3 regions of the Microbispora sp. H10949 genome follow, and region 1 is predicted to be linked to each of the others. Evidence: riboswitches for the same ligand, from Rfam matches in the RefSeq annotation. Region 1 holds a riboswitch; each other region holds the start of a gene.

Region 1 (9,778 bases):
ATGCCCTTGGAGATGTCCCGGGTGCCGAGGTTGGTCGTCATGATGATGACGGTGTTCTTGAAGTCCACCACCCGGCCCTGGGCGTCGGTCAGGCGACCGTCCTCCAGGATCTGCAGCAGCGAGTTGAAGATGTCCGGGTGGGCCTTCTCGATCTCGTCGAACAGGACGACCGAGAACGGCTTGCGCCGCACCTTCTCGGTCAGCTGGCCGCCCTCCTCGTACCCGACGTAGCCGGGCGGGGAGCCGAACAGCCGCGAGACGGTGTGCTTCTCCATGAACTCGGACATGTCCAGCATGATCAGCGCGTCTTCGTCCCCGAACAGGAACTCCGCCAGCGCCTTGGACAGCTCGGTCTTACCGACTCCGGAGGGGCCGGCGAAGATGAACGAGCCACCCGGACGGCGCGGGTCCTTCAGACCGGCGCGGGTGCGGCGGATCGACCGCGACAGGCCCTTGATGGCGTCGTCCTGGCCGATGATCCGCTTGTGCAGCTCGTCCTCCATGCGGAGCAGCCGCTGCGACTCCTCCTCGGTGAGCTTGAAGACCGGGATACCGGTGGCGGTGGCCAGGACCTCGGCGATGAGCTCCTCGGTGACCTCGGCCACGACGTCCATGTCGCCGGCCTTCCACTCCTTCTCCCGGCGCTCGCGCTTGAGCTGGAGCTGCTTCTCCTGGTCGCGCAGCGCGGCGGCCTTCTCGAAGTCCTGCGCGTCGATCGCGGACTCCTTCTCACGCCGGACGTTCGCGATCTTCTCGTCGTACTCGCGCAGGTCCGGCGGCGCGGTCATCCGGCGGATCCGCATCCGCGAGCCCGCCTCGTCGATCAGGTCGATCGCCTTGTCCGGCAGGAACCGGTCGCTGATGTAGCGGTCGGCCAGCGTCGCCGCGGCCACCAGCGCGCTGTCGGTGATCGACACACGATGGTGCGCCTCGTAACGGTCCCGCAGGCCCTTGAGGATCTCGATCGTGTGCGACAGGCTCGGCTCGGCCACCTGGATCGGCTGGAACCGCCGCTCCAGCGCGGCGTCCTTCTCCAGGTGCTTGCGGTACTCGTCCAGCGTCGTGGCGCCGATGGTCTGCAGCTCACCGCGGGCCAGCATCGGCTTGAGGATGCTGGCGGCGTCGATGGCGCCCTCGGCGGCGCCCGCGCCGACGAGCGTGTGCAGCTCGTCGATGAACAGGATGATGTCGCCGCGGGTGCGGATCTCCTTGAGGACCTTCTTCAGGCGTTCCTCGAAGTCGCCGCGGTAGCGCGACCCGGCCACCAGCGCGCCCAGATCGAGGGTGTAGAGCTGCTTGTCCTTCAGCGTCTCGGGCACCTCACCCTTGACGATCTTCTGGGACAGGCCCTCCACCACCGCGGTCTTGCCCACACCGGGCTCGCCGACCAGCACCGGGTTGTTCTTGGTCCTCCTGGAGAGGACCTGCATGACGCGCTCGATCTCCTTGTCCCGGCCGATCACCGGGTCGAGCTTGCCCTCCCGCGCGGCCTGGGTCAGGTTCCGCCCGAACTGGTCCAGCACCAGCGACGTCGACGGCGCCGACTCCTGCGGCCCGCCCGCCGCCGCCGGCTCCTTGCCCTGGTAACCGTGCAGCAACTGGATGACCTGCTGCCGCACCCGGTTCAAGTCAGCGCCCAGCTTCACCAGCACCTGCGCCGCGACACCCTCACCCTCCCGGATCAAGCCCAGCAGGATGTGCTCGGTGCCGATGTAGTTGTGCCCAAGCTGCAACGCCTCACGAAGCGACAGCTCGAGCACCTTCTTGGCACGCGGAGTGAAGGGAATGTGCCCCGACGGCGCCGACTGCCCCTGGCCGATGATCTCCTCGACCTGCTGGCGCACCCCCTCGAGGCTGATCCCCAGGCTCTCCAGAGCCTTGGCCGCCACACCTTCGCCTTCATGGATCAAGCCAAGAAGAATGTGCTCGGTACCAATGTAGTTGTGGTTGAGCATCCGGGCCTCTTCCTGGGCCAGGACCACAACCCGCCGCGCACGGTCGGTGAACCTCTCGAACATGTCGTCGCTCCTCACAGAGCGGTCAGGCGAATCCGGGAGATCCGGCACGCCGTCCCGCACGGTAGCCCCGACCCAGCGACCCGGTCCTCGGCGGAAGGGTTCCCCAAGCGCAGGGCGTTCACGCTCTATCCAACCCCCTGCCGGGGGTGACATGTTCCCGATACGCCGCAAGCGAACGAGGTTTTAGGGAGCGCAAACACAATCGCGCGGTTATGCGATCGTCAGGTCCTCCGACGAACCGGATAACCGCGCGATCGAAGATGCGGTTACGGACCATCCCGCGGATCACGCCACACCGAGGACCGGCCTGGCGGGATGCATCACAATGCGACGGAGGAGCCCAAAGCAGAGCAGAGGGCCACTCCGGTCCCGCGCGAACTCCGCGCTTCACCCGCGGCATTCGCCCTCGGCGCCTGGCGAGGCGCCACCCGGCCGACCGCGACGGGTGAAGGTCCGGCAGGTGCGACCCGGATCGCACCCGACCCCGCCTAGTGCGCGTCCTCGTACGCCTGGACGATCGAGGCGGCGATACGGCCGCGCTCGCTCACGGGGTGTCCGTGCGACTTGGCCCACGCGCGGATCTCCGCGCTCTTCTCGCGGGTCATGGCTCGCTGACCCCCGCCGCCCGCACCGCGACGGCGACCGCGGGCCTGCCCGCTGTCCGCGCGCCGCGCGCTGCCGACGAAAGGCGACAGCGCGTCGCGAAGCCGCTTCGCGTTGCCGTCGCTCAGGTCAATCTCATATGACGTGCCGTCAATCGCGAAGGTGACCGTCTCATTGGCCTCGCCGCCATCGAGATCGTCGATGAGAATCACCTGCGTGTCCTTGGCCATCCGGCAATCCTTTCGCAGCCCATAGTTTGATTCGTCAGCCAAACATATACCCGGTTTCCCCCGGCTGACAATTCAAGATTGCGGATTCTCAGGAACTCCTGAGTCCGGTGACTTCTCGCGTGGCTCCCGAGCCGGGCGGAGACCCGCCGCGTCGGAACGTACCAACTTTACGATGCCGTAGACGACCGCGCCGGCGACGACCACGGAAGGTATCAAGGCGGACAATACCTCTGACATTCTGCCTCGCTCGTGCCGGGGTGTCATTAGGTGCACCCGAGGAAATTCCGAGGACGCGCCGAGGTCCCGGGCCCTCTTGCCGGGCCGGTCGCCCTCATACGACCATAGCGCCGGGAGGGTCAGGCGCGCCTTCCGGGGTGCCCCGGGGGTGGCAGCCTAATCCTCGTCTCTCCAGCGGCCTTACCGGATGCTCCACGAAATCGTACCCAAATGTCGGGCCGGACGGTCACCGGAAGCCGTCCGGCCCGATGTTTCGGCCGCTCGCGGCCACTACTCAGGGTTGGACGGCAAGGGCTCCCACTCGGCCGGACGCTTGACTCATAGCGGCGAAGCCCCAGGTCAGAGCGTTGCCGACCAGCGCCACGAAGGCGCGGCGACAAGGCTGAACCGGCAATCCGCCACTCTGTCAGCCACTCTGTCCGCCTCTCCTTCCGGCTCTCCATCCGACTCTCACACAACTCTCACACAATAGGTCCGTCCCGGCACGCCGCACCGTTGATGAGCGTCACTGAAACGAGGGGACGCCGCGTCCCCCGGCACTCGGATCTTCATGACCACCGTGACCCTTCTGGTACGACCGGCGCACCCTTGACGGGATATACGCGCGTCTAAAACAGATCCTCGGTGCCGGGAAGGCTCGCAAAAAGAGAGGACCGCACCGCATCCTGACAAGATCCACTGCCCGGGCGGCCCGAAGATCGATTTAACCGGCCGCGCCACAAACGCATGGCCACCCCCGCCGGCCGGGCGCGCCTAAGGTTTCGCGCGGCCAAACGGCCCGCCGTTTCGGGCGTCGGCACCGGGGCTCGCGGGGGACGGGCGGGCGGAGGAGCCCATAAGGCCCGGTGCGCCGCCTTCGGGCCCATAAGAGCGTCGAGCGGGTTCCATAAGCCGCTCCGGCCGGATATGGCCCGGAGCGGGGTGACGGCGGTGGACCGGAAGGATTGACGCGGCGGTGTCGCGGTCATTGCCATCTCTCGGGCGGGTCCGCCGGTCCGCCAAGCATGGCATGTCCGGGTGGTCCCGTTACCGAATTTTCCGGAGCAGGCGCCGTCGACGCCCGGAACCGTCACGCCATACGAAAAACGGGGCCGATGGTCCACGCCATCGGCCCCGTCCGCGGTCATTACTTGACCTTGACCACCACGGTGTTGGCGACCTTGTCGTGCAAAGCCTGCTGCAGCGGCTTGTCCCACAGCAGCCAGAGCACGTTGAGAAGGGCGGCCAGGTTCGCGAGGTACTTGATGAAGGGAATCCACGACAGGAACTGGAAGGCGAAGAGCACTCCGGCGCGCTTCATCGCCGCGTCCTGGGGCAGCCCCGCCGCGGTCAGCGTTCCGCCGACCGGGACGACCTTGATGCCCATCGCCATCTTGCCGAGGGTCTGCCCGCGTGAGCGCAGCATGAAGAACTCGTAGACGGCCATCACGACGCCCCCCAGCACGGCGACGAGCAGCGCGGCCAGGAAGGCCCCGCTCTCCAGGGTCGTGACGCCGGTCGTCGGGTCGATGCTGGCGGCGGTGAACACCAGGCCCCCGATGACGGCGCTGAGGATCATGTAGGGGATCCCGACGACGACACCGTCGATCAGCCGGGCGACGAGGCGCTGCCACCACTCCGCCAGCGGGGCCGGCGCGCCGGGCGGGATCGCCCCCTGCGGCGCGTACGACTGCCCGTAGGCGGGCTGGCCGTACCCCGGCGTGGCCTGCCCGCCGCCGTAGCCGGGCTGGCCGTACTGCTGCTGGCCGTACTGCTGCTGACCATAGCCCTGCTGCGGAGCCTGCTGGCCGTACCCCTGCTGCTCGTAGCCCTGCTGGCCGTACGCCTGCGAGCCGGATGCCTGGGGGCCGGTCTGCTGGCCGTACTGCTGGTAACCCCCCTGCGACTGCTGGCCGTAGCCGCCCGTCGGCTGGCCCTGCTGCTCGCCGTAACCCTGCTGCTGGCCGTACCCGCCCTGGGAGGACTGGCCGTACTGCTGCTGGCCGTAGCCCTGCTGCGGAGCCTGCTGACCGTACTGCTGGCCGTAGCCCTGCTGCGACGCCTGCTGCGGGGCCTGCTGGCCGTACTGCTGGCCATAGCCCTGCGGGCCCGTCTCCTGGCCATAACCCTGCTGGCCGTACCCGCCCTGCGAAGACTGGCCGTACTGCTGCTGCTGACCATAGCCCTGCTGCGGAGCCTGCTGGCCGTACCCCTGCGGGCCGGTGTCCTGGCCGTAGCCCTGCTGGCCGTACCCGCCCTGCGAGGACTGGCCGTACTGCTGCTGACCATAGCCCTGCTGCGGGGTCTGCTGACCGTACTGCTGGCCATAGCCCTGCGGGCCGGTGTCCTGGCCATAACCCTGCTGGCCGTACCCGCCCTGCGAAGGCTGGCCGTACTGCTGCTGACCGTATCCGCCCTGGCCCGAGTCCTGGCCGGGGGTCTGGCCGGGAGCCTGCTGCGGGCCCGTCTGCTGTGCCCGATAGCCGACGACCGTGGCCTCGGGGTCGTAGTCCTGGGAAGGTCTGTCCGGGTTGTACCCGTGGTTCGAAGGCGGCGGTGGCGACCCGTCCGACTCGTCCTGGGGGTACGGCGGCTGTCCGGTGCTCACCGTGTCACCTCGTTTCGAAGACGCATGCGCCGCATCTCAGTAGCACACGCTGATACCGCCAAAAGTAGCGACACGCGTATCAACAGTCACCTTTGCAGCGACTGACCATGACCGTCAAGATCAGCCACCAATGTCGGCATTATGACTCAATGGCGATCGAGATGCAGCAGCATTCGCGTGTTGCCCAGTGTGTTCGGCTTGACGTGCTCCAGGTCGAGGAACTCGGCGACGCCTTCGTCGTACGACGCGAGGAGTTCCGCGTACACCTCGGGGGACACGGGGGTGCCCTGAATCTCGGTGAAACCATGGCGCGCGAAGAACTCCACGGCGAACGTGAGGCAGAAGACCCTGCGTACGCCGAGGCCGCGCGCGGCGTCGATGAGCGAGGCGACGATCCGGTAGCCGACGCCTCCACCGCGCACCGCCGGATCCACCGCGACGGTCCTGATCTCGGCCAGGTCCTCCCAGAGCACGTGCAGCGCGCCGCAGCCGACGACCTCTCCGCCGATCTCCGCGACCCAGAACTCCTGGACGTCCTCGTACAGCGTGACCGTGCTCTTCTTCAGCAGGCGCGGCCCGACGCCCGAGTACGCGTCGACGAGGCGGCGGATCGCCCTGACGTCCGGGGTCCTGGCCCGGCGCACCATAACGCCCCTGGCGCCGGATCCGCTCGGTGTCTGTGCGGCGACCTGCTCCATGAACGGCCAGCCTAGTGCCCCTCCCGCCGTCCCCCTCGCCCGTCGCGCGCGGATCGGCGAAGGCGGCTCCGATTTACGGTCAACCCCAAACAGTCCGTCCGACATCGCGCCTGACGTTCTGTAGCCACCGGAATACGGATCGACGCCGGATCGGACCCCGTGACGCACGTCTGGCCGCGCATCGATTTTCTCTGCTTCCGACCAGCACCTCATACGTCACCAAAGCACCACAAACCCAGGTAGACCAGCCGGTATCACTGATCAACCCGTGACCCTAGCGTGATCATTTGGTTGTCAAACGTAGACGGGTTTGCGAGTTCTGGTTGAGCAACAACTCAGGGTGCACTATCGTCCAGCGACGATGCCGATCGTCGTGAGCGATCTCGACGATCGGGCGCCGAATCCTCGAAGCGCCGGTGCCCGAACCCTGTCGGGGGCCGGGTGCGGAGAGGAGCCGGGGACCCAATCCATGGGATCAGGATCGGTTCAGGTTCAGATCGTCCAGGGGTGAATCCGCAAGGTAGGGCTGCTCCGGCCCGAACCCGTCAGCTAACCCGGCAGGCGCTCGGCAGTGCCCAGCCGCACGACCCGTCACGACGACGCCGGCCGGTGCGGGGGCACCTATGGGAGAGGAGCTCGGTTGCGCATGCGTGGAGGACGGCAGGCGGGCAGGCACGCCCGTCGCCGACGGCCCGGATCCGGCCCGGCCGGTCCGGGTGCCATCCGGCGGTTCACCTTCGTCGGAGTCGCGCTCGCCGCGGTCACATTCGGCGCTCCGGTGGTCCGCGCGACCGCCGACCCGAAGCCGAGCCTCAAGGAGCTCGCCGCGGAGGTGGAGGACCTCTACAGCGAAATCGAGACACTCACCGAGCAGTACAACGGCGAGCGGGTGCGTCTGAAGGCGGCCGAGCGGTCCGCCGATCTCGCCAAGAAGAACCTCGCCAAGAGCGAGGCCGAATTGGAGACCCGCCGGCAGAGGGCGAGCGCCCTCGCCCAGCACTCCTACATGACCAACGGGCTCGGCAACGCCCTGGTGCTCGTGAAGTCCACGGACCCGCGGCAGTATCTCGACCAGGCCTCCACGACGTACGCGCTGGAGTTACAGCAGAGCCAGGAGGTCGCGGAGGTCAGCAAGGCGATGGACGCCGCCGCGCGGGCCAAGTCCAGCGCCGCCGCCCGCCAGAGCGAGGTCAGGAAGCTGCTGGACGGCCTCGACTCGCGGCGCGACAAGATCACGAAGCTGATCAAGAAGACCGAGAGCAGCCTCTACCGGCAGGTCTCGCGAGAGGTCGGCACGGAGACGCGCAGGAAGATGTCGTTCCCCATCGTGGGGGGCGGCAAGGCCGCCCAGGCGGCGCGCTGGGCCCTCGCGCAGCAGCTCAAGCCGTACGTCTGGGGCGCGGAAGGGCCGCGCTCGTTCGACTGCTCCGGCCTGGTGATGGCCGCCTACCAGTCCGTCGGCATCAGCCTGCCCCACTACACGGGCGACCAGTGGACGGCCGGCACGCACATCTCCCGCGACCAGCTCCGCCCCGGCGACCTCGTGTTCTTCTACTCCGACCTGCACCACGTCGGCCTCTACATCGGCGGCGGCTACATGGTCCACGCGCCGCGCACCGGTGACGTCATCCACATCGCGAAGATCGCCGGACGGCCGTTCGCGGGCGGCGTGCGCGTCGCCGACTGATCACACGCATGATCGGCGTGCACGACCACCGTTCACCGGCCGCGCCCGCGCGCGCGGCCGGACGAGTTCGGGACGTGCTCAGATGAGACGGCGGCGGGCGGCCCAGGCGACGGCCTCGATGGCGGTCGCCACGCCGATCCGGTCGCAGATGCAGCGCAGCCGCCGCCGCACCGTACGGCCGCTGACGTCGAGGCTGCGGCCCACCCGGTCGGCGGTGACGCCCTTCGCGAGCTCGGCGAGCAGCAGTAGGTCCTCCTCGGTGAGACCGGCACGCTCAAGGTCCGAGGCGAGATCCTCACCCCGGTAGACGACCTCCGGATAACCCATCGTCCGCCCTCCCCACGACGATGATTCGTCGGCCCACCCTCCAGGGACGGTAAACGCCTTTGCTGAAGGCCGTCAAGGTGCGGCGGCGGGCCGCCGGTCATAGGCCTCCCTTGCGGCCTCCACGTCCTCCATGTGGATCTCCGCCCAATTCTTGATCGCTTCCAGTAGCGGCATCAGGTTCTCGCCCAGGGGAGTGAGCCGGTAGTCGACACGTACCGGCACCGACGGGGTGACCGTACGCGAGACCAGTCCGTCGCGTTCCATCGTCCGCAACGTCTGCGTGAGCATCTTCTGACTCACCCCGGCGATCGTCCTCGCCAGTTCGCTGTAGCGGAGGGACCCGCGGGCGAGCGCGGTCAGCACGAGACTCACCCACTTGTCACTGAGCGCGTCGAGCAACTGCCGGGACGGGCAGGTCGCCACGTACGCGTCGTACCGCCGCCGCGCCTCCTCCCGCCGCTGGGCCGCCGTCCGGGTGGGCATGATCTTCCCTCCGCCTCCGTTACGCACTTCCGGGTGCCTACTTACCGCAAGAGAGTAACTCTCCATAGCCTCCTGTCGTAACGGAGAGGAGGACACATGAGAGCACTGGTGGGGCGGGACGGGGTCGTACGGATGGCCGAGGTGCCCGAGCCCGAGCCGGGGCCGGGACAGGTGCGGATCCGGGTGGAGGCGGCGGCCGTCAACCCGATCGACCTCTTCACGGTCTCCGGCGCCCTTCCCGATCACGGACTCACGCCCCGGCTCGACACGTACGCCATGGGCTGGGACGTGGCAGGGGTGGTCGACCGGGTGGGACCGGGGGTGACGGCGGCCGGCCCGGGTGATCGGGTCATCGGCCTGTCGGACCGGCTGACGGACCCGATCAAGGCCCAGGCCGAACTGGTCGTGCTGGACGAGCACGCCGTCGCGGCCGCGCCCGCGGGGATGCCCGCGATCGAGGCGGCGACGCTGCCGCTCAACACACTGACCGCCGTGCAGGCGCTCGACCTCGCCGGGCTCGCCGAAGGCGAGAGCCTGCTCGTGACGGGGGCGGCCGGGGGCCTCGGCGGTTATCTGGTGGAGCTGGCGGCCCTGCGGGGCATCAGGGTCGTCGCCGTCGCCGCGCCCGGAGACGAGGCGCTGGTCCGCGGCTTCGGCGCGGAGTGGTTCGTCGCGCGGGGCGCCGATCTGGCCGGCGCCGTACGGGCCGTCGTCCCGGGCGGCGTGGACGGAGTGGTGGACGCGGCCGTCGTCGGCCTGCCCGCGCTGGACGCGGTGCGGGGCGGTGGCGTGTTCGTCGCCGTCGGCGCGGGGCAGGCCCCGCTCCCGCTGCGCGGAATCCGCGCCTCCACGGTGTTCGTCCGGGCCGACGCGGCGCAGCTCAGGGACGTCGTCAAGCTGGCCGAGGC
Region 2 (9,778 bases), on a different contig from region 1:
GGAGCGGACGCCCGGAGGGGTGCGCGTCACCTTCGAGAGCGGCCCCCCGAGGACGTTCGACCTGGTGGTGGGTGCCGACGGCCTCCACTCCAACGTCCGCGCGCTGGCCTTCGGCGAGGAGTCCCGGTTCGTCCGCGACCTCGGGCACCACATCTCGATCTTCACGGTGCCCAACCACCTCGGCCTGGACCGCACCGAGATGATGCACCCGGCGCCGGGCCGGAGCGCCGGGATGTACGGCACCCGGCGAGACGCCGACGCCAGGGCGATGTTCCTGTTCTCCTCCCCGCCGGGGGCCGGCGACGGGCGGGACGTCACCCGGCAGAAGAAGCTGCTCGCCGAGGTCTTCGCGGACCAGGGCTGGGACGTCCCGCGCCTCCTCGACGCCATGTGGGACGCGCCGGACTTCTACTTCGACTCGATCAGCCAGGTGTGCATGGACGGCTGGTCGTCGGGCCGCGTGGCCCTCGTGGGCGACGCCGCCTACGGGCCCTCCCCCGCGTCCGGGCAGGGCACCAGCCTGGCCCTGGTCGGCGCCTACGTGCTGGCGGGCTGCCTCGCCGCCGCGGCCGGAGACCACACCGCCGGGTTCACCGCGTACGAGCGTGAGATGCGGCACTTCGTCGAGGAGAACCAGAAGCTCGCGGCCGCCAACATCAAGGGCATGGTGCTGAGGTCCGCGGCGCAGATCCGCTTCCAGATGCTGATGCTGCGCCTGATGCCGCACCTGCCGGGTAAGGACCGGATGATCGAGCGGGTCACCGGGCCGATCCGCCGGGCCGCGACCGCGATCACGATCCGGGACTACCGGGTCCCGTCCGTATGAGCCGCACCGCCGGGCGTCCCAGGCCGGGCGGGGCTTCTGGGGCCGCCCGGAATGACGGTGCGCCCGGCTGCGCCCCCACGGCGGAACCGGGCGCACCGAGCCGGCCCCGGACTCTGGCGGCAGAACGGCGGCGAGATGGCATGGGGATGGCGGCGAACCCCCCGTCGCGAGGCCGGTGCTCGCGCGGGTCCGGTGGGTCCGCCGCCTCCTGGTGGGCGGCGCCGTCAGGGCGCCGCCGGTCTCACGATCCGGTGCAGGTGACGGTGGGAGTCGACGCCGTACCGTTGGCGAGGAAGCCGAACGTCGTCGACGCGGACGGCGCGAGCGAGCCGTTGTACGAGGCGTTGCTCACGGAGACCGTCGAGCCGCTGGTGGTCAGCGTGCCGTTCCAGACCTGGCTGATGGTCTGGCCGCCGGCCAGGGTCCACTTGACGGTCCAGCCGCTGATCGCCGAGCTTCCGGCCGTCACGGTGACCTCTCCCTGGAAGCCGCCGGACCACGTGTTGGTGGTGCGGTAGGTCGCGCTGCAGGCGCCGGTGACCGGCGGAGTCGGCGTGCGCGTGGGCGTGGCCGACGGTGACTGCGAGGGCGACTGCGAGGGCGACTGGGAGGGGGACTGCGACGGCGACTGGGAGGGGGACTGCGACGGGGACTGCGACGGCGACTGCGAGGGCGTGGCCGAAGGCGACGGCTGGCCGTTGCCGCTGAACTGCCACCAGTTCACGTTGAACAGGTTGCCGCTGCCGCCGGTGAACTTGAGGTACAGGTCGTGGGTGCCCGTCGCGCCGTTCACCGAGCAGGAGACGGTGGTCCAGGTCTGCCACCCGCCGGTGCCGGAGACGTTGCACGTGCCGACCAGGGTGCCGTTGACGCCGTCCAGGTGCAGCTCGATCTTGCCGCCGGAGTTGGCGGAGGCGACCCGGGCGCTGAAGGACGTCGCGCCGGAGCCGAAGGCGACCCCCTTGACCTTGATGTAGTCGCCGTTCTCGATGAACCCGACGTTCATGCCGCCCTCGGTGGAGGCCTCGGTCTCCACACCCGACTCCCACGCGATCGTCTCGGCCTCCTGCCGGACGTACGGGTTGAGCGTGCCGATCTGCGGCGCCCCGGTCGTGGTCATGTTGATCGTCGGGATCGACCCGTCAGAGCCGTAGGTGAACTTCTCCACCGCCACCGAGCGCGTGTATCCGCCACCGCCCGGCAACGCGCCGTTGTGGTAGAAGAAATACGACCCGCCGTTGTAGTCGATGATCCCCGGGTGGTTGGTGAAGCTGCTGCCCTGCGTCGACATGATCGTGCCGCGGTAGGTCCACGGCCCGGTCGGGCTGGAGGAGGTCGAATAGGCGATGAACTCCGAGCAGCACTTGGCCGCGAACACCATGTAGTACAGGCTGCCCCGCTTGTAGAACCAGGGCCCCTCCTCGAACAGCGTCGGCCGGTTGGCGTCCCCGGTGCGGGTGCCGAACCCCGACGTGGTCAAGGTGACCTTGGTCGCGCTGCCGGAGTAGGAGATCATGTCGCTGTTCAGCTTGACGTACCACAGGTTCGGGTTGCCCCAGTACAGGTAGGCCTGCCCGTTGTCGTCGATGTAGACGGTCGGGTCGATCTCCCCGTTCTCGACCAGCGGGCGCCCGATGGCGTCCTTGAACGGGCCGGTGGGGCTGTCGGAGACGGCCACGCCGATGGCCATCCGGCCGGTCGAGCGGTTGGTCGTGGGGACGTACCAGTAGAACTTGCCGTTGCGGTAGACCGCCTGGCCCGCCCAGGCGTCCGACTTCGCCCAGCTGAAGGTGGCCACGCTCAGCGGGGAGCCGTGGTCGGTCCAGTTCACCATGTCGGTGGTGGAGAAGACCCGCCAGTCCTTCATCGTGAAGTAGGTCGAGCCGTCCTCGTCGTGACCGGTGTAGAGGTACACCCGCCCGTTGTAGACCAGCGGGGCCGGGTCAGCGGTGTAGATCGTCTGCACGATGGGGTTGTCCGCCTTGGCCGTCGTGGCCGGCAGCAACGCCGCCATGCACAACAGGCCCGCCATCCAGACGACACCACGCCTGAGCCGGGCCCGAAGGGTGAACGCCGATCCCATACTCACCTCCTGGGGTAGTGACCACGCGACTTGCGCATCGACACGTTCAGCGGCGACAAGTACTACCTAATTGTTAGCGTTAACAATCACGGGCGCACGATTCCGTTCGCCCGCTTGTACGGAATTCGTCTCCGTCAACGCGTGCCGCGGCGACCGTGGACATCGCCACGGCGCGGAGCCAATCCCATGCGGGCGGGATGGTCAAGGTTCCGGGCCCGCGCCCCGGCGGCGTCACGCGCCCGGGCCACCCGTCCTGAACTGTGTCCGGAGCGCCGCGACCGGGACCTCCGTACCCGTGCGGGGTGTGAAACTTTCAGCTCCGCGACGCGGCGGAAAACCTGCCCATCCGCCGGTCAGCCACCCGGGCCGACCTCGTTGTCCGGCGCGCCGTCGCCTGCCGTGGGCAGGTCGCCTCGTTCCACCGGCACGCGGGGCGGCGCGGTGCCGGCCTTCCCGTCGCCGGTGGCGCGCCGCGCCCCGGCGACGGCCGCCTTCAGCGCCGCCCGGCCGACGTCCGTCACCCCTCCGCTCAGCTTGATGAGGACGTCTCCCCTGAGCGCGACGTACTCGTGGCGGTCACCGGCCATCCGATACCAGCCCACCTCGTCGTGGACGCAGAGGACCAGCGCGTCCGGGGGCGTGGCGAGGTTGATCGGAGTGCTCCGGCACACGTCGTCGTCGAAGGCGCCCCGGTCGACCCGCAGTTCCACCTGACGTCCGCCGGGCGCGGTGTAGAAGACGCCGAACCCCTCCTCGCCGACCCCGCCCATGGACTGCTCGGCCATCTCGTATCCCGGCAGATCGACGAGGTAGACGAGGTCGGGCGCGACCCCCAGCTCCCGCAGGTGATCCATGTCCACACCGGAGGAGGCCGTCACCGACCCGCACGCGCCCAGGCAGGCGAGCCCGAGAGCCGCCGCCATGGCCCATCGGCCTCTCCTCACCCGGTCATCGTCCCCGGCCGGGAGCGTTCGACCACCGCGCGAGCCGCATCGTCGCTCCTTGATCGCCTGCAGGTGTCCCCATTATGCGCGGAAAGCCGTGGTTCGTCCTTGAGACGGTTCAGCGGGCGTCTCCTACGCGCCGCGTGGTTTCGCCCGGACGTGCATGCGTTCGCCCTGGGTGCCGAACAGGCTGAGGATCTCCACCGGCGCCTCGCCGGTGCTGCCGAACCAGTGCGGCAGCCGGGTGTCGAACTCCGCGGCCTCCCCCGCCCTGAGGACGAGGTCGTGTTCGGCGAGCACCAGCCGCAGCCTCCCGTTGAGCACGTAGAGCCACTCGTAGCCCTCGTGCGTACGCGGCTCGGGATCACAGCGCTCCACCGAAATGATCATCTTGTACGCCTGCAGCCCGCCGGGGTGCTGGGTCAGGGGCACGATCGTCGAGTCCCAGCGGCTGATGGGCTTCAACCGCACCCGGGGGTCGCCGACCGGCGGCGCGCCGACGAGTTCGTCGAGCGGCACCTGGTAGGCCCGCGCCAGCGGCAGCAACAGCTCCAGCGTGGGCTTGCGTTCGCCGGACTCCAGGCGCGACAGGGTGCTGACCGAGATGCCGGTGGACTCCGCGAGCCGGCTCAGCGTGCTGCCGTTCTGCCTGCGCAGCGCACGCAGCCGGGAACCGACGGAGGCCAGGACGGCGGCGTCGTCGTTTGCCATACCGGCAATCCTACTTGTCGTTTTCGCACGCGGACAGGCCGATTCCACCGCATCCGCGCCGGAAGTCGCGTGGCCGCCCGGTGAACGAATGTCCTCGATCGGACGTCATATGGGCGAACGGAGGGGAGCGTCATGCGTACCGCAGTCGTCACAGGGGTGATGGTTCTCGGCCTGGCGAGCGTGCCGCCCGTGGCCGCGTCCGGTGCGGCCCACCAGGGCCACCTGGGCTATCAGGGCTACCAGGCGGAGGCGCCCGCGCCCACGTGGAAGCCGGTCAGGGTGAACACGCTGCCCGGGGACGACGTGCTCAACGACGTGACGGTCCTGGGCAACGGGTCGGTGTGGGCGGCCGGGCACCGGGTCGTGAACGGCAGGCAGCGGGGTCTCGTCCAGCGGTTCGACGGCCGATCCTGGCGGGTCGTCCCGAACAGCCCGCCGTACGAGCTGCGGGCCGTGACGGCCACCTCCGGCACGAACGCGTGGGTCTTCGGCGAGGGCAGGGCCGCGCGCTGGAACGGCCGCGGATGGACCACGATCTCCCTGGGCAGTGGCTTCTCGGCGACGGACGCCGACTCGACGGGCGCGAAGGACGTCTGGGCGGTCGCCGGGACGGCCGCCACGGCGAGGCACTGGAACGGGTCCTCCTGGAAGAGCGTCCGGCTGCCGGGCCGCGCCTCCGCCGTCGACGCGTACAAGGCCGGCGTGGCCTGGGCGGCGGGCGTCAAGGGCAACCATCCCTCGATCATGCGGTGGAACGGGACGTCCTGGACCCTGGTCCCGGCTCCGGCCCTCACCCTTCCCGCGCCGGACGCCGTCGTGACCATCCAGGACATCGCGGTCGTGGGATCGAAGAACGTGTGGGCCGTCGGCGGGGTCAGCTGGGAGGGCGCCGACGAGGAGGGCGACGACGTCAACTTCGGCCGCACCCTGGTGATGCACTGGAACGGCAGGTCGTGGACCGTCTCCATCGGCTCCGCCAACGCCCAGCCGTACACCGAGGTGGAGCCCGACGGCAGGGGCGGCGTCTGGGTCCTGCAGGGCAACTGGAACCCCACCCTGTGGCAGGTCACGGGCTCGACGTGGCGACAGGCCCGGCTCGTCCGGAAGTCCGGCACCGACGCCGTCGTGTTCTCCGTCGCCCGCAGGCCGGGAACGACGACGATGTGGGGCGCGGGCTTCAGCGTCCCGCAGGGCGACCCCGACGACCCCTCGGCCAACGGCACGTTCTGGCGTACGCAGTGACCGTCTGACCTCGCCACGCCGTGGACCGACGGCGTGGCGAGCGCTTCGGGATCGCCCGCGGCCGGTGGAAGATGCCCCGCCGGCCGGATGCGCGCGCCCTGGCGACCTGCGGAAGGCCGATCGGCCGGTGTGACGAGCGTCACGTTTTCCGACTACCACACCTGCCCTGACCTGCAGCTCCCCGCTTTATGATCCCTTTATGCGGTCATAATCCCATTTGCCCCCTTTGCGGCAATATGGCGTGTCTTGGTAGTTTCCTTGCCCAACGAACCCGGCCAGCCCGTGTTCGGAAAGCGCATCCACTGTCACCGGCGCCATGTCCTCTCCCGCCCCCCTGGGCGCCGGTGATGCCGAATCCGTGCAGCAAGGAGGCCCGGAGCCGGGGAACCAATCGACCTTCCATCCGAAGGTCCGGGGTGAATCGGCGCGTAAGCGCTGTAGGGCGACTTCCCTGCCCGAATCCGTCAGCTAACCCGGTAGGCGCAAGCGGAAGACCCTAGGAGAGATCCCCCTGTCCGCCAACCCCACCAATCTGCTTCGCGCTGCCTGCGTCACGCTCGGTAGCGCAGCGCTCACCGTCTCCCTGGCAGGCTTCGGCGCCCTGCCTGCCGGCGCCGTCACGGGGACCGTGACAGCCCCGCCCCCGGACTCGACGGCCATCCCGCCCGAGCCCCCCGTCACGGCGTTCACCCCGTACGCCGGAGAGACGCCCACGGCCTCCACGGCGGAGGCCTCCGTCAACACGAAGCTCACCAAGGCCGCTGTCCAGCAGGAGAAGGCCGAACTCGCCATCAAGGTGGCGAAAAAGCAAATCGGCGATCCCTACGTCTGGGGCGCCACGGGCCCGGGGGCGTTCGACTGCTCCGGGCTGGTCCAGTTCGCCTGGCGCAAGGCCGGCGTCAAGATCCCGCGTACGACGTGGTCGATGCTCAACGCCGTCAAGAAGAAGGTCTCCCTGGCGCGTCTCAAGCCGGGCGACCTCATCTTCACCAGCGGCGGCGGCCACGTGGGCATGTACATAGGGAACAAGAAAGTGATCAACGCTCCCCACTCCGGCGCGGTGGTCAGGGTCGACCGCCTCAAGGGCTACTGGAGGAGCAACTTCGTCACCGCCGTACGCCCCGGCGTGTGACCCCGGCGTCGTGGACGACACCCCGGCGGGGACGTCCGGTCACACGTGACCGCGTCTCCGCCGGGGGCCGGCCAGGCCGGCGGCACGCCGGCGGTCGTCCCGGCGCCGCCTGTAAGGGCGGATTCGGCTTGCCGCAAGGGTTCGGGGATGCGGAAGGATTGGGCCATGGACCGCCAGCTGATCAGCCATCTCGCTCATCGGGACCACCCCATCGCCGCGCCGGTCTCCGGTGCCAACGTGACCCGGCTGCTGCGCCGGGCCCGGCTGGCCGAGGGGGCGAGAATCCTCGATCTCGGCTGTGGCGAGGCGGCCTGGACGCTGCGCGCGCTGGCGCTCTACCAGGACGCGACCGCCGACGGTGTGGACATCTCCGCGCTCGGCCTCAAGGCGGCGGAACAGGCGGCCGAGGTCCAGGGCGTCTGGGAACGCATCCGGTTCCACGAGCGGCCGGCCGCCGACTTCCCGGTCGCCGAGCAGTACGACCTCGTGCTCTGCGTCGGGGCCACGCACGCGTTCGGCGGGCTCGTCCCGACCGTCGAGCACGTCCGCCGTTACCTGCGGCCGAACGGGCTGGCACTGGTGGGCGAGGGCTTCTGGGAGCGCGAGCCGACCACGGAGGCGCTCACCCGGCTGGGCGCCGCGAAGTCGGAGTTCCTCGACCTGCCCGGCACCGTCGCCGCCGCCGAGTCCCCCGGTTTCGACGTCGTCCACGCGTACACCAGCGATCTGGCCGAATGGGACGAATACGAGTGGTCCTGGACGGGCACGCTGCTGCGCTGGGCCAACGAGCATTCCGGCCCGGACGCCGACGACGCTCGCACGGCGGCTCTGGAGCACCGTGACATGTGGCTGCGCGGTTACCGGGGCATCCTGGGGTTCGTCACGCTCCTCCTCCAGCGCAGGAACTGACCCGATCCCCTACAGCTGACGGAGCACCCGCATGGCGTCCTCCTCCAGGCGCGAAAGGTCGCGGAGGATGACCCCGGCCTGCTCCAGGTGTCCCGCGTCACCGCTTTCTCCCGCCTTCGCGATCAGGACGGACACCTCCGTCCAGAGGCCGGCGGCCTCGGCGTACAGGCGGTGACCGGTGCGGAGGCCGCCGTCGTCGATCAGCCGGGTGCACTCGTCGAGGAAGTCGCGGTAGAGGGCGCGGAACAGGGCGCCGCCGGTTCCGCCCTTCTCCATGAGGAGAGCGGCCTGCGGCAGGTCCCGCCGCGGCTCGGCTGCGCGTAGCAGCCATCCGGGCACCTGCTTGCCGGCCTTCTCGATGCCGCGGTGGCCCAGGTTCGCGATGGGAGCGGCGAGGAAGGCGTCGGCGCAGTCCCGGATGGCGGGGATGATCTGGTCCCGCCAGTTGAGCGGGCGGGCCGGCAGGGTGAGGGTGAAGGACCGGTTCCTGGCGGTCATCGGGCCGCGTTCGGCCCGCGCCCTGGCGAGGCCGTCCCGGCCGGTGCGTACCGCTCCACCCTGCTGGTCGGTGTCCACCAGGTAGACCTCGTGCTCGTCGTAGCCGTACATCGCGACGACATGACCACCGAAGTGCACCTTGGAGCGGAAGTAGTCCAGGTGGTAGCAGTCGAGCTGGAGGCCGACCGGCCGGCCCGCGTCGACGCGGGCGGCCACATTCTCCCACGCCTTGCGCGACGAGGTGGTCTCCTCGGTCGCCAGCGTCAGTCCCAGCCGGGCGGCCAGGTTCCTGGTGAGTTCGAACGGCTTGACCCGGCCGCCGAGAAAGGGGATCGGCATGGCCTTGCTGTCCCAGTAGACGAAGGACAGGCCCGACCCCAGCCCGAACAGCATGGGCTCGGACAGATCGAGCCCCTCGTGCCGCAACAGCACCCCCAGCGCCGTCGTCTCGCAGTGGCGCATGCCACGGGTCTCGACGTCCTTCACGAAGGTCATGCGTCGCTCTCCTCATGCCGGCCGACGGTCACCCTGACACCTCTATCGCACCTGATGTGAGTAGGGAGGTACTCATGCGGAGCGTCAGAGGCCTCTTTAGCCTTCGAGCATGTCGATCGAGCTCGCCGTCGCGCTGGGCGCGATCGCCACCAAGGCGGCCGTCACCGCGCTGCTCCAGCAGGGCGCGTGGGACGACGCCAACTGGGCGATCGTCGCGCACCAGGTGATCGACGCCGTGGTCGGCGTGCGGAACCGGCCCGACGCGGGGGTGCAGCGGATCGGCCAGCGGTTGGACGTGCTGGAGCGGCAGATCGCGGCGGTGGGGCGGAAGGTCGACCTGATCCCGGTACGGGAGTTCGACGAGCACATGGCCGCAGGGCGCCGGTACATGCGGGACCTACGGGACCAATGGCGCACCGCCTACGACCGGTACGCGCTCGTCGAGCGAGCACAGCACGAGTTCGTCCGTGCGTTCGGCATCGCGGAGAACATGAAGGACGCGTCCCGGCAGGCGCTGGCGGACACCGCCATCGCGGGCTGCTGGTTGTGGGTGCCCTCCATGCCGGACGTGATCAAGACCATCGGGCAGGCACGGCTGATCCTGGAACAGGAGTTGCTGTTCGGCGCGACCCTGCCCACCAGCTCGTACGCCGATGTGGTCAGGCTCTGCAGGGCGTACGGCGAGTGTCCCGCATGGACCGGGAATCCCGTCGTGCCGGCGAGCGGTCCGCCGACGCCCGGCGCCCGGGTGGCCGTCAGGGCCGAGTACAACCGGTGGACCAGATGCGCGGGCGTCGACATGCGGGTCAACCCGGCAGGCGACGACGGTGCTCGGCAGCGGACGGTCACGACGCGCAGCGGGCTGGTGATTCCGGTTGACACGGCGCCGGGCCCGCAGGAGCGGGTGAAGATCGAGCTGCACAACAGGCGCGCCGACT
Region 3 (9,778 bases), on a different contig from region 1:
GAGGCCGGCAGGTTGTCCACGTCCGCATCGCCTACGCCGCGGACGTACTCGATGCCGCCGAGAACCTGGTCAAGCCGTTGCGGGCGCTCGGCCCGATGAGTGACACCCTCGGCGTACTGCCCTACACGGAAGCCGGGTCCATCTACGCCGATCCACCCTTTCCCGGATTCATCGAGGCCGGCACCACCTTGCTCGGCGAGCTCGACACCACGGCCGTACGCACCATCCTCGATCTGGCCCCACCCCACGCGCCGCTGCCGCACATCTTCGAACTGCGTCACCTCGGCGGCCGACTTGCCCTCCCGCCGACCGTCGCCAACGCCGTGGGCCACCGAGACGCGCGCTACCTGTTCAACGTGGTCTCCCGGCTGGAACGAGCCGACATCACCGAAATCCGGCCGGCGCACAAACGCATGCTCGAAGCGCTCGCCCCGTGGAGCACCGGCGGCCGCCTTCTGAACTTCATGAACGGCGAGGACGCCGCCAAGGAGGTGCGCTCAGCTTACGAGCGCGAGGACTACCAGCGCCTTACCGAAATCAAGGCCGTCTACGATCCTGAAAACACTTTCCGGCTCAATCACAACATCCCACCTGCCAAGCCGTGAACCCCGCATAGCGCGACCGCGTTGGCGACGAGACCCTGACCCGCCCCCGCCCCAACCGAAACCGGGCGATGTCCTCCACCCGCCGCAACGCCCGCACCATCAGCCGTCTTCTCGCTTCGCGGTACGCCGGGTACCTTGCTGGTTCGCTAACCTTCCCACCAGATCCACAGGTAAGGTACGCGCGGTTGTAAGTGAAAGGCTCGCGGTGAACGACTCGGTCAAACCTCCGGGGGCGGGGCGGACACGGCGGCGCGGCGCCTCCTTGGAGGAGGCGATCCTGCGCGCCGCGGTGGACGAGATGCTCGAATCGGGGTACGCCGGGCTGACCATGGACAAGGTCGCCACCCGCGCCGGCACCAACAAGAACGCCATCTACCGCCGCTGGCCCAGCCGTCTCGCGCTCGGCATCGCCGCCTACCGGCAACTGGTCACGGCGGTGCAACCGCCCGACACCGGCGACGTGCGCGGCGACGTCCTGGAGATGCTGCGCCGGGCCAACCGCCACTGGAGCTCCCCCCTCGGCGCGATCCTGCGCGAGCTGATATCGGCCGCCGGCGGCGCGCAGGAGTTCCTCACGCAGTTGCCGGAGCAGTCCGGCGACGCCGCGGCCGCCGCCTGGCTGACGATCCTGGGGCGGGCGGTCGCGCGCGGCGAGGCGTCCCCCGAGGCGCTCCATCCCCGCGTCGCCACGGTGGCCGTCGTCCTGCTGCGCAACGAGTTCGTCGTACGCGGGGTGCCCACCGCGCCCGACGACGTCCTCGTCGAGATCGTCGACGAGGTGTACCTGCCTCTGGTGCGAGGCCGCGGCACCGCGCACCATGGCGGGGACGACGGGTGACGACCGAAGGGCGGTGCCGATGTCCGGCGCGCAGTTGTACGACACCATCGGTGCCGCCTACACGGTGACACGGCGCACCGAACCGCGCATCGCTGAGCGGATATGGGCCGCGCTCGGCGATGCCCGGACCATCCTGAACGTCGGGGCGGGGACCGGGTCCTACGAACCCCCCGACCGCCATGTGCTCGCGGTGGAACCGTCGGCGCTCATGCGTTCGCAGCGCCCTCCGGACGCGGCGCCGTGCCTGGCCGGGTCTGCCGAGAACCTGCCGTTCGCCGACCGGTCCTTCGACGCCGCGATGGCTGTCTCCTCCGTTCATCACTGGCAGGACCCGATCGCCGGCCTGCGCGAGATGCGGCGGGTCGCGCGCCGGGTGGTGGTGTTCACGCACGACACCAGTGACGCCGGATGGCTTCGCCGGTTCTGGCTCACCCGCGACTACCTGCCTGAGGTCGCGGACCTCCGCACCGGCCGGCCTTCGGTGACCGAGTTGGCCGGTGCGATCGGTGCCCGGATGGAGCCGGTGCTCATTCCGTGGGACTGCGCCGACGGCTTCTTCGAGGCGTACTGGCGCCGGCCGGAGGCGTACCTGGACGAGAACGTCCGTCGCGGGATATCGGTCTGGGCCAGGGTCGGGCCGGATGCCGAGCGGCGTGCGGTGCACAGCCTCCGTGACGACCTCGCATCCGGCCGGTGGGCCGAGCGCAACCGAGAACTCCTCGATCTCGAGGCGGCCGAGCTTGGCCTTCGCCTGCTGGTCGCTTGAACCTCCGCAGTCTCCAGCCCGTGAGAACAGCCACCACGTCGGCGGCGACGCGGCGAGTCGGGGTGTCGGTAAGACTCGTGCAGCTTCTTCGCGGACCCGCTCAGATCGGTCAACGGCGCACCCGATAGCGCAGGTGAAGCACCCGGTTGCCCTGAATCACCACGTCAGGATCCTCCAACAGGTGCTGCGCGTGGATCGACCCGAAGTAGCGCTTGCCGGACCCGAACACGACGGGTACGACGTCCATGCGCACCTCGTCGATCAGGCCTGCGGCAAGCACCTGGCCACCGACGTCGCCGGCGGCGACCTCGATCAAGCGGTCACCCGCGAGCTCCTGCGCCTTGGCCACGGCTGCCTCGACGCCGTCGACGAAGTGAAACGGCGCCTGGGGGTCCCAGCCCTCGGGCATCGGCCGGTGCGACACGACGACAACGTGGTCGATGCCGCTCGGCGGCTTGCCGTCCCAGCCGTCCGTCAGGTCGAAGACGTGGCGGCCGACGATCGTGACTCCGATTTGGTCCCAGTACGCCCGGGTGTAGTCGTAGGACGTCTGCGACACCTTCAGCTCGCCGCTCTCGTCCAATGGGACGTCACCGCTGGACAACCAGTCGAACAGCGGCCCGGGCTGGTCATTCTCGTCCGCGACGAAGCCGTCCACCGACACCGAGCTGTACATGACCACCTTGCCCACGGGGCTCTCCTCTGCTTTGGGGTGCCCCAAATTAGCGTGTCGTGAGCTGTCACTCTTGTAAGAAATCAATCGGCCGGCAGCGGCCAGCCGTCCATCACGTGGCCGGGATGTTCGCGCAGGAACCGCCGCCGGACTTCGACGTACCGGGTCGGCGTGAGCCCGGTGAACGCCCGGAACTCGTGGCCGAAGTGGGCCTGGTCGAAGTAGCCCGCGCCACCGGCGAGGTGGCCCCAGTCGATCGGTCCGGCGGGGTCGATCGCGAACACGGTGGCGGCGAAGCGGTAGGTGCGGGCCAGCCGCTTCGGCGTGACGCCGATGAGCTCCTTGAACCGCTGCGTCAGATGGGTGCTGCTGACACCCGCTGCCACGCGCAGGTCGCCGATCGCCACCGCCCCGCTGGTCGCCGCGATGACGCTGCTCGTATGGCGGACCAGTCCCAGGCCGGTGGTCTCGGACAGCCGTCGCATCAGCTCCTCCTCGAGCAGCGTCAGCATCTCGTGCGGTCCGCCCGCCGTGGCCAGCCGGTCTCGCAGCTCGGCGACGGCGGGCCGGCCCCAAACCTGCTCTACCGTCACCGGCCGGTCACACAGCTCGGCCGCGGGCATCGGCAGGAACGGCGCCAGCCCCCACGGCTTGACGTGCACGCCGACGGACCGGGTCCGGAGTGGGTAGCCGAACTCCAAGGCGCGGGTGGGCATGGTGACCACGCAGCCGTCGGCGTACTCGGCCGTCTCGATGTCGGTGCCGGCGCGGATGCGGAACGGCGCCCCGAGGTTGACGATGAGCAACGCCGCCGGCATCGGCGGCAACGTCAGCCGGGCGTACGGCGGCGCACCCTCCAGGTAGTAAAGGTCGTCGATCAGCCTGTCCAGCGGAGGTCGCGGCACTCTGGACACGTACTCCACGTCGACAGTATCGCCGACGCCCCGCCGGCATCGAGCGCCGAGACGGTCCAGCCGCGCTGCCGCCGGAACGGGTGAGCGTCCGGCGTTACGCAGTCGGCAGGTCGGTACGACTCCTCGTGTCGGCACCGACGTCGGACATGGTGAAGTAGGCGGCGCTCTCCGCGTCCGCCGTGAGTTCGGGGTCGGGAGCGGTGGCGAGCTGACGCGCGATGCGGGTACGAAGCAGCGAGCGCACCTCGGCCAGATTGACGATCTGGGGAGCGAACCCGCGCGGGTCCAATCCCAGCCGCACCATGTCGATCGGCGGCCGCAGCAGGTCGGGGGCGACATTCGCGAGGAACGGGTCGATGGCTCGGTTGGCCATCTCGATGCTCCATCCACGATCGATGACCAGCGCCGGGTACGGCTCGCGGTCTCCACCAGGCTGACGTGACGGACTGAGACGTCGGCGGCGATGTCTGGCGCCTTGCGACGGGCTGATCGCGGAGGCGTGGGAGATCATCGAGCCGGTGGCGCAGGCAGCCGCCAATCCGACGTGGTGGGAACCCGCTGGTCACTGACCCGGCCACAAGCCGAGAGCCGCGGTCGTGAACACGAGACCCCGGTCATAAGGGCTCGGGTTCGCCGCGGCTCTGAGGCTTCTTGGTCGAGTATTCCTACGGGGATCTCGTCAGGAGGCGAGTTCGGCGGGGTAGACCGGGTAGCCGTACCCGGCGACCTGCCAGGTGGGGCGGGTGCGGGCCTCGACGGCCCCGTTCCCGGTGTTGCCCTCGACGGTGCGGATCGTGCCGTTGCCGTTGTCCCTGACGACGAAGCCGACGTGCTGGATGTCGCCGATCTTCTTGCTGCCGCTCCAGCTGAAGAACACCACGGCCCCGGGCTTGGGCGTACGGCCCCAGCGGCCGTGGTCGGCGAACCAGCGGGCGTGCTCCACGGTGTAGGCGTCGGAACCCATGACCGGCTGGATGCCGAGCTGCTGGCCGACCCAGGAGACGAACATGTCGCACCAGGGGGCGTTCTCGTACTCTTCCAGCGCCCCGCCGTCCCGCGCGAGGGTCTCGCGGGCGCGCGGGCTGGTCATGTACCACTCCTGGAACTTGGTCCCGCCGCCGTCGGCGTCCTCGCTGATGCCGACCTGGCTCGCGGCCAGCTTGATGACGTCCTGGGGGCCGACCTTGGGCAGCCGGGCGGCGATCTCGGTCAGGGACGGCGCGGCTACGGCGGCCGTGCCCTTGCCGGCCGCCGGGTTGTCCGCCGCCTGCGCGGCGGGCGGGGCGATCGCCACGGCCGAGGCGAGGACTCCGCCGGCGAGGGCCGTGCGCAGACAGGTCGTGAGGGCGTGCATGATGGGCGGACTCCCTTTGCTTCCATGCTGCCGACCGGGTTAGCTGACGGGTTCGGGCTGGAAGTCGCCCTACGGCAGGTATGCCGATTCACCCCAGGAAGAGGTTGGGTCCCCGGCTCCGCTCGCGCGGATTAGGCAGCCGAACGGCAGGCCGAGATCGGCCGGCCGCGTCGGTGTGAGGTGGGCTTTCTTGACCACTGAGATGAGCAAGTGGGCCCCGAGTTGCCCAAAACGTAATAGACACGTCCAAACCAGTCAAGTCATGACAAGTCGGGTTTTACCTGGTGAGATGCCGGGCGGGCGGGGGCAAAGAACGGGTCCGCCCGCCCCGCCGGGGTTGCCGCGTTCCCCTTCTTCTCCTCTGCTCACACCTCTGTTCGCTCACAGCGAACGCGCCTCGCTGACCTGGGGGGAGGCCGAACCACGTGCTGGTGGCATGGCTGAGCGCCTGGGGTGAAGTACACGCGGCCCCGTGACCTTCGAGGTGCGCGTTGGCATCGATCGACCGCACCAGTCGGGAGTCGCCCGGCTACACCACGCCGGACCGGATGGCGGCCAAGATCCGCACAACCACCTGCCGTTGTGCGAGCAGTACTACAAGTCGCGCCGGGCAGCGCTGTTCACGCCGGTGTACGCCGCCGCCCGCGCGCGGGGACGAGGCGGCGCGGCGCCGCCGGCTCGGAGATGACCATCGTCTTCATGGCGTCACCCCGGGCGGTGCGGTCAATCGCAGGACGGGTACGGCCATGGGCCGTTCAGGTAGTTGAACATGGCGTTCCAGCTGTAGTACCAGTCCTCCGTGTCGGACTGGCACGCGATGAAGTTGTAACCGAAACTGCCCGAGCCGTCGTCGGGGTAATTGGTGAAGAGCGTGCTGTGGAAGACCAGAAACCATTTCGCCCTGTTGCCGTTGTGTGCCCAGCACAGGGCTTTCAGGGTCTGGTCGCCCATGATGCCGGCCTCCTCCAGGTGTTGGAGAGCCGGCCATATTTCAGTCAGATCCCTGGGACGGTCCCAGCCGGCGATGGGCAGAAAATCTCCGCTGTTCGGTTCGAGGACGGCGACCCGGTTTCCCGCGGTGAGCCAGTAGTAGCCGTTGCCGTCGGTCGTGGCGCAGGAGATTCCGTTGGCCCAGTGGTCTTTCTCTTCTTGACCGAAGTCTCCGCGGTCGATCCGGCCGAGCCCGGCCCACGTCTCCGTCAGTCTCGACGGCGACCAGGTGAGAGAGTCTCCGTAGCCGTTCGTTCTCGCGCAGTACGGGCCGTTGAACAGCCACCACATTCCGGTGCGGGGGACGAAGGTGCACGTGTCCAGCCCGCTGTCGAACTCCGCATGGCCCTGGAGGCAGGGCCATCCGTAGGTACTCCGGAAATCCCGGGGGTTGACGTGCATGGAGTTCCCGTCGTACTCGGTGGAGAAGTAGATCGACGACACCGAGGACTCGTCCGGATTCGAATTGGTGGCGGTGAAGGCCCAACGCTTGTTGTAGAGGCTGATGGAGTTGACAGTCCACCACCGCAGGCCGTTCACGGTGGCCGGGGGGTCCCATCCTCCCGGGGGGACGTAGCCCTCGTCCGGCTCCGGCATCACGGTAGGATCGGGGATATATCCCACCAGTTTGACCCTTCCGTCTGATACGCCGTTCGACACCACCTTGATCGACTCCGCCTCGGCGTCGATATAGATACTTATCGCCTCGAAGAGCGGCGCGAGTTCTTCGATCGCCTCCATGGACGCGTTCAGAAGCTGATCGAAGAGCTTCTCCATGCCGTCGATCCAGATGACCGCCTGTTTGCTCAAGTGAATGGTGTAGCGAAGGCCGTCCAATTCGGTGTAGACGTCTCCGCTGATGTCGGCATTCCCGGTGTCGGCCCTGCGAGGACGCGGGCGGTGCACGAGCGTTCCATCGACAGGTTGATCGGGAAGCGGCATGGCGTCTCCTCCAGGACCGTCACGGACGTGCGCTCGGCAGCGCGCGAGATACGACAAATCACACGGCTGTCATTACATCGAGTTTATGAGCGGTGATGCGCCTGTACAAGGGTTCTGCGACAGGCGGCCGAGTCTCCGCAAAATCCCACCGGGCGTCTCACTCCATGACCTCGACGTTTCCGCTGCTCAGAGATATGCGCTGGATTTTCGGCGGATACCGCACCGACCCGAGGCCCGAAATTACGTCTTCCGGCATCTCATTACCGGCCTGATATGCACGCCCGCAACCGGGCATCGTCACAGACCGGGCCAATCCCGCGATCCTCATGCGTCCCAATGGTTCTCGCCGAAAAAACAACGCTGAGCGGCGACGGCCCAGCTCATAGGGGAAATCACGTCGCGCTGGATTCCTTCTCATGTTCCCGCGGCATTCGCGTGACGGTCACGGGTGAGGGGTGCTGTACCGCCTACGACACCGGTTCGCGCCTGCGACGTACCGGCCGCCGGCGTGCGACACGTCTCGCTCGCACTCCGGTCGCCCCTACCTGGGCAGACGTACGGTGACCACCAAGCCGCCCTCCGGGCGGGCGCGGGCGTCGGCCGTGCCGCCGTGCGCGACCGCGATGGCGCGGACGATGGACAGCCCGAGCCCGGCGCCGCGGGCGGACCGGATCCGGTCGCCGCCGTGCCGCCGGAACGGCTCGAACAGGTCACCGACCTCGTACGGCGGCACCGGCGGCCCGGTGTTCTCCACGGTCAGGCACGCCCCGGCGTCGTCCTCACGCAGGCGGACCCAGACCTCCCCGTCCCGCACGTTGTACTTGACGGCGTTCTCCAGCAGGTTGACCAGGCAGCGTTCCAGGAAGAGCGGATCGCCGTGCGCGACGGCCGGGCACAGGTCCTCGTGGACGGTTACCTTCCCGCGGCGCGGCTGCGGGCCGATCTGCTCCATCGCCGTACGGACGACCTCCCGCAGGTCCACCGGTCTGCGGGTGGTGATCTCCTGTTCCGACTGCGCCAGCATGAGCAGCCCGTCGATCAGCCGCTCGTACCGGGCGGTGGCGCCCAGCAGGGCCCGCGCCAGCGCCTTGAGGTCCTCCGACGCCGCGGGCTCCTCCAGCGAGACCTCCAGCACCGTGCGGTTGACCGCCAGCGGGGTGCGCAGCTCGTGGGAGGCGTTGGCGATGAAGCGGCGCTGGGCGTCGAAGACGCGGTGCAGCCGGTCGAGCATCGCGTCGAAGGTGTCGGCCAGCCGCTTGACCTCGTCCTGGGGGCCGCGCAGGGCGATCCGCTCGTGCAGCGTGCTCTCCGACAGCCGCTGCGCGGTCTCGGTCACCCGGTCGAGCGGGCGCAGCGCGCGGTCGGCCACCAGGTAGCCCAGCACCACCGCGACCACCCCGACGAGGATCATCACGATCAGCGACGATCGGAGCACCTCGTCCAGCACGTCGGCCGCGCCCTGCTCGACGTCGGTGCGGATGCGCCGCGCGACCACGTCCGTGCCGAGCACGCCGCCGGGCAGGGTGTCACCTGGCAGCGTGTCACTGGGCAGGGTGGAGCCGGGCAGGGCGGAGCCGGACACCGCGGGGGTGGGGCGCGCGCCGCCGGTCACCTTGTCCACCGCCACGACGAACCGCTGGTTGAGCGCCCGGGCGGTCAGCAGGTGGGTGAACCACAGCAGCACCGAGCCCGCGACGAAGAACAGCCCGCCGTACAGCAGGGTGAGCCGTGTCCGCAGCCCCAGCCTGCGCCACACCAGCAGACGCCGGGTCACAGGCGGTACCCCCGGCCCGGGACGTTCTCGATCACCGGGGGGTCGCCCAGCTTCCTGCGCAGCGAGGTGAGGGTGACGCGCAGCACGCCCGTCCCGGCGCCGGCGTGCTCGTCCCACACGCTCGCGCGCAGCCGCGCCGAGCTGACCAGTCCGCCGCCGGCGCGCATCAGCTCGCGCAGCACGTCGAACTCGCGGCGGCCCAGCGCCACCTGCCGTCCGTCCCGGGTCACCGTACGGCGGGCCGGGTCGAGCCGGATCCCGGCCCGCTCCAGCACCGGCGGCGCGGCCCGGGGCGAGCGCCTGGCCAGTGCCCGGACCCGCGCCACCAGCTCGGCGAACGCGAACGGCTTGACCAGGTAGTCGTCGGCGCCCAGGGCCAGACCGCCGACCCGGTCCCGCACGCGCCCCGCCGCGGTCAGCATGAGGATCCGGCTCGCGCCGCTCGCGGCGACCAATTCCCGGCACACCTCGTCCCCGTGCACGTCGGGCAGGTCGCGGTCGAGCACCACCACGTCGTAGTCCACGTAGGCGGTCAGCTCCAGCGCCTCCCGGCCGTCGTAGGCCACGTCCACCGCGATCGCGTGCAGCCGCAGCCCCCGGGCGACGGCGTCGGCCAGTTGTTCCTCGTCCTCGACCACCAGCACCCGCATCCTCGCCTCCCGCTCGGCACCGACAGTGACGCACGCGGTGTTAGGCGCGGATAAGCGAAGCCTCCCGGACGCCCAGCGGGCTCCTCCTTATCCGTGTTTAGCACCGGCTGCGCTGGAGTTGGGCCCCGTCCCGGGCGAAGGCCCCGGGGGAGGAGGAACGACCATGCGCTCACGACCCGTACGGGCGGGGCTGTGCCTGGCCCTGGCGACGACTCTGGTGACGGCGGCCGGCTGCGGCGACGCCCCGGACGGCGACGGAATCGCCGCCGCCG

What was found. A riboswitch is a leader RNA that binds a small molecule or an ion and turns the genes downstream of it on or off. The one in region 1 is predicted to bind cyclic di-AMP.
Region 2: it holds a riboswitch for cyclic di-AMP, as region 1 does, so the genes downstream of both, HHX40_RS29120 (C40 family peptidase) here and HHX40_RS23820 (NlpC/P60 family protein) in region 1, are expected to answer to the same signal.
Region 3: it holds a riboswitch for cyclic di-AMP, as region 1 does, so the genes downstream of both, HHX40_RS14290 (CHAP domain-containing protein) here and HHX40_RS23820 (NlpC/P60 family protein) in region 1, are expected to answer to the same signal.

Annotation. Positions count from the first base shown of each region.
Region 1 covers NZ_JABBWZ010000009.1:157,152-166,929, forward strand. The annotation lists gene HHX40_RS23800 (ATP-dependent Clp protease ATP-binding subunit) at 1-2,018, opposite strand, end outside; gene HHX40_RS23805 (histone-like nucleoid-structuring protein Lsr2) at 2,507-2,851, opposite strand; gene HHX40_RS37855 (RDD family protein) at 4,215-5,675, opposite strand; gene HHX40_RS23815 (amino-acid N-acetyltransferase) at 5,822-6,373, opposite strand; cyclic di-AMP (ydaO/yuaA leader) riboswitch at 6,799-6,952, shown strand; gene HHX40_RS23820 (NlpC/P60 family protein) at 7,020-8,060, shown strand; gene HHX40_RS23825 (LuxR C-terminal-related transcriptional regulator) at 8,139-8,387, opposite strand; gene HHX40_RS23830 (winged helix-turn-helix transcriptional regulator) at 8,460-8,870, opposite strand; gene HHX40_RS23835 (NADP-dependent oxidoreductase) at 8,967-9,778, shown strand, end outside.
Region 2 covers NZ_JABBWZ010000012.1:193,907-203,684, forward strand. The annotation lists gene HHX40_RS29095 (FAD-dependent monooxygenase) at 1-826, shown strand, start outside; gene HHX40_RS29100 (family 43 glycosylhydrolase) at 1,068-2,909, opposite strand; gene HHX40_RS29105 (hypothetical protein) at 3,263-3,832, opposite strand; gene HHX40_RS29110 (helix-turn-helix domain-containing protein) at 3,986-4,564, opposite strand; gene HHX40_RS29115 (hypothetical protein) at 4,697-5,806, shown strand; cyclic di-AMP (ydaO/yuaA leader) riboswitch at 6,145-6,304, shown strand; gene HHX40_RS29120 (C40 family peptidase) at 6,435-6,938, shown strand; gene HHX40_RS29125 (SAM-dependent methyltransferase) at 7,104-7,847, shown strand; gene HHX40_RS29130 (BtrH N-terminal domain-containing protein) at 7,857-8,840, opposite strand; gene HHX40_RS29135 (hypothetical protein) at 8,950-9,778, shown strand, end outside.
Region 3 covers NZ_JABBWZ010000005.1:176,021-185,798, reverse strand. The annotation lists gene HHX40_RS14320 (FAD-binding oxidoreductase) at 1-605, shown strand, start outside; gene HHX40_RS14315 (TetR/AcrR family transcriptional regulator) at 868-1,443, shown strand; gene HHX40_RS14310 (class I SAM-dependent methyltransferase) at 1,463-2,209, shown strand; gene HHX40_RS14305 (dihydrofolate reductase family protein) at 2,319-2,900, opposite strand; gene HHX40_RS37685 (helix-turn-helix domain-containing protein) at 2,966-3,805, opposite strand; gene HHX40_RS14295 (hypothetical protein) at 3,891-4,307, opposite strand; gene HHX40_RS14290 (CHAP domain-containing protein) at 4,476-5,150, opposite strand; cyclic di-AMP (ydaO/yuaA leader) riboswitch at 5,164-5,298, opposite strand; gene HHX40_RS14285 (hypothetical protein) at 5,874-7,082, opposite strand; gene HHX40_RS14280 (HAMP domain-containing sensor histidine kinase) at 7,624-8,856, opposite strand; gene HHX40_RS14275 (response regulator transcription factor) at 8,853-9,506, opposite strand; gene HHX40_RS14270 (hypothetical protein) at 9,670-9,778, shown strand, end outside.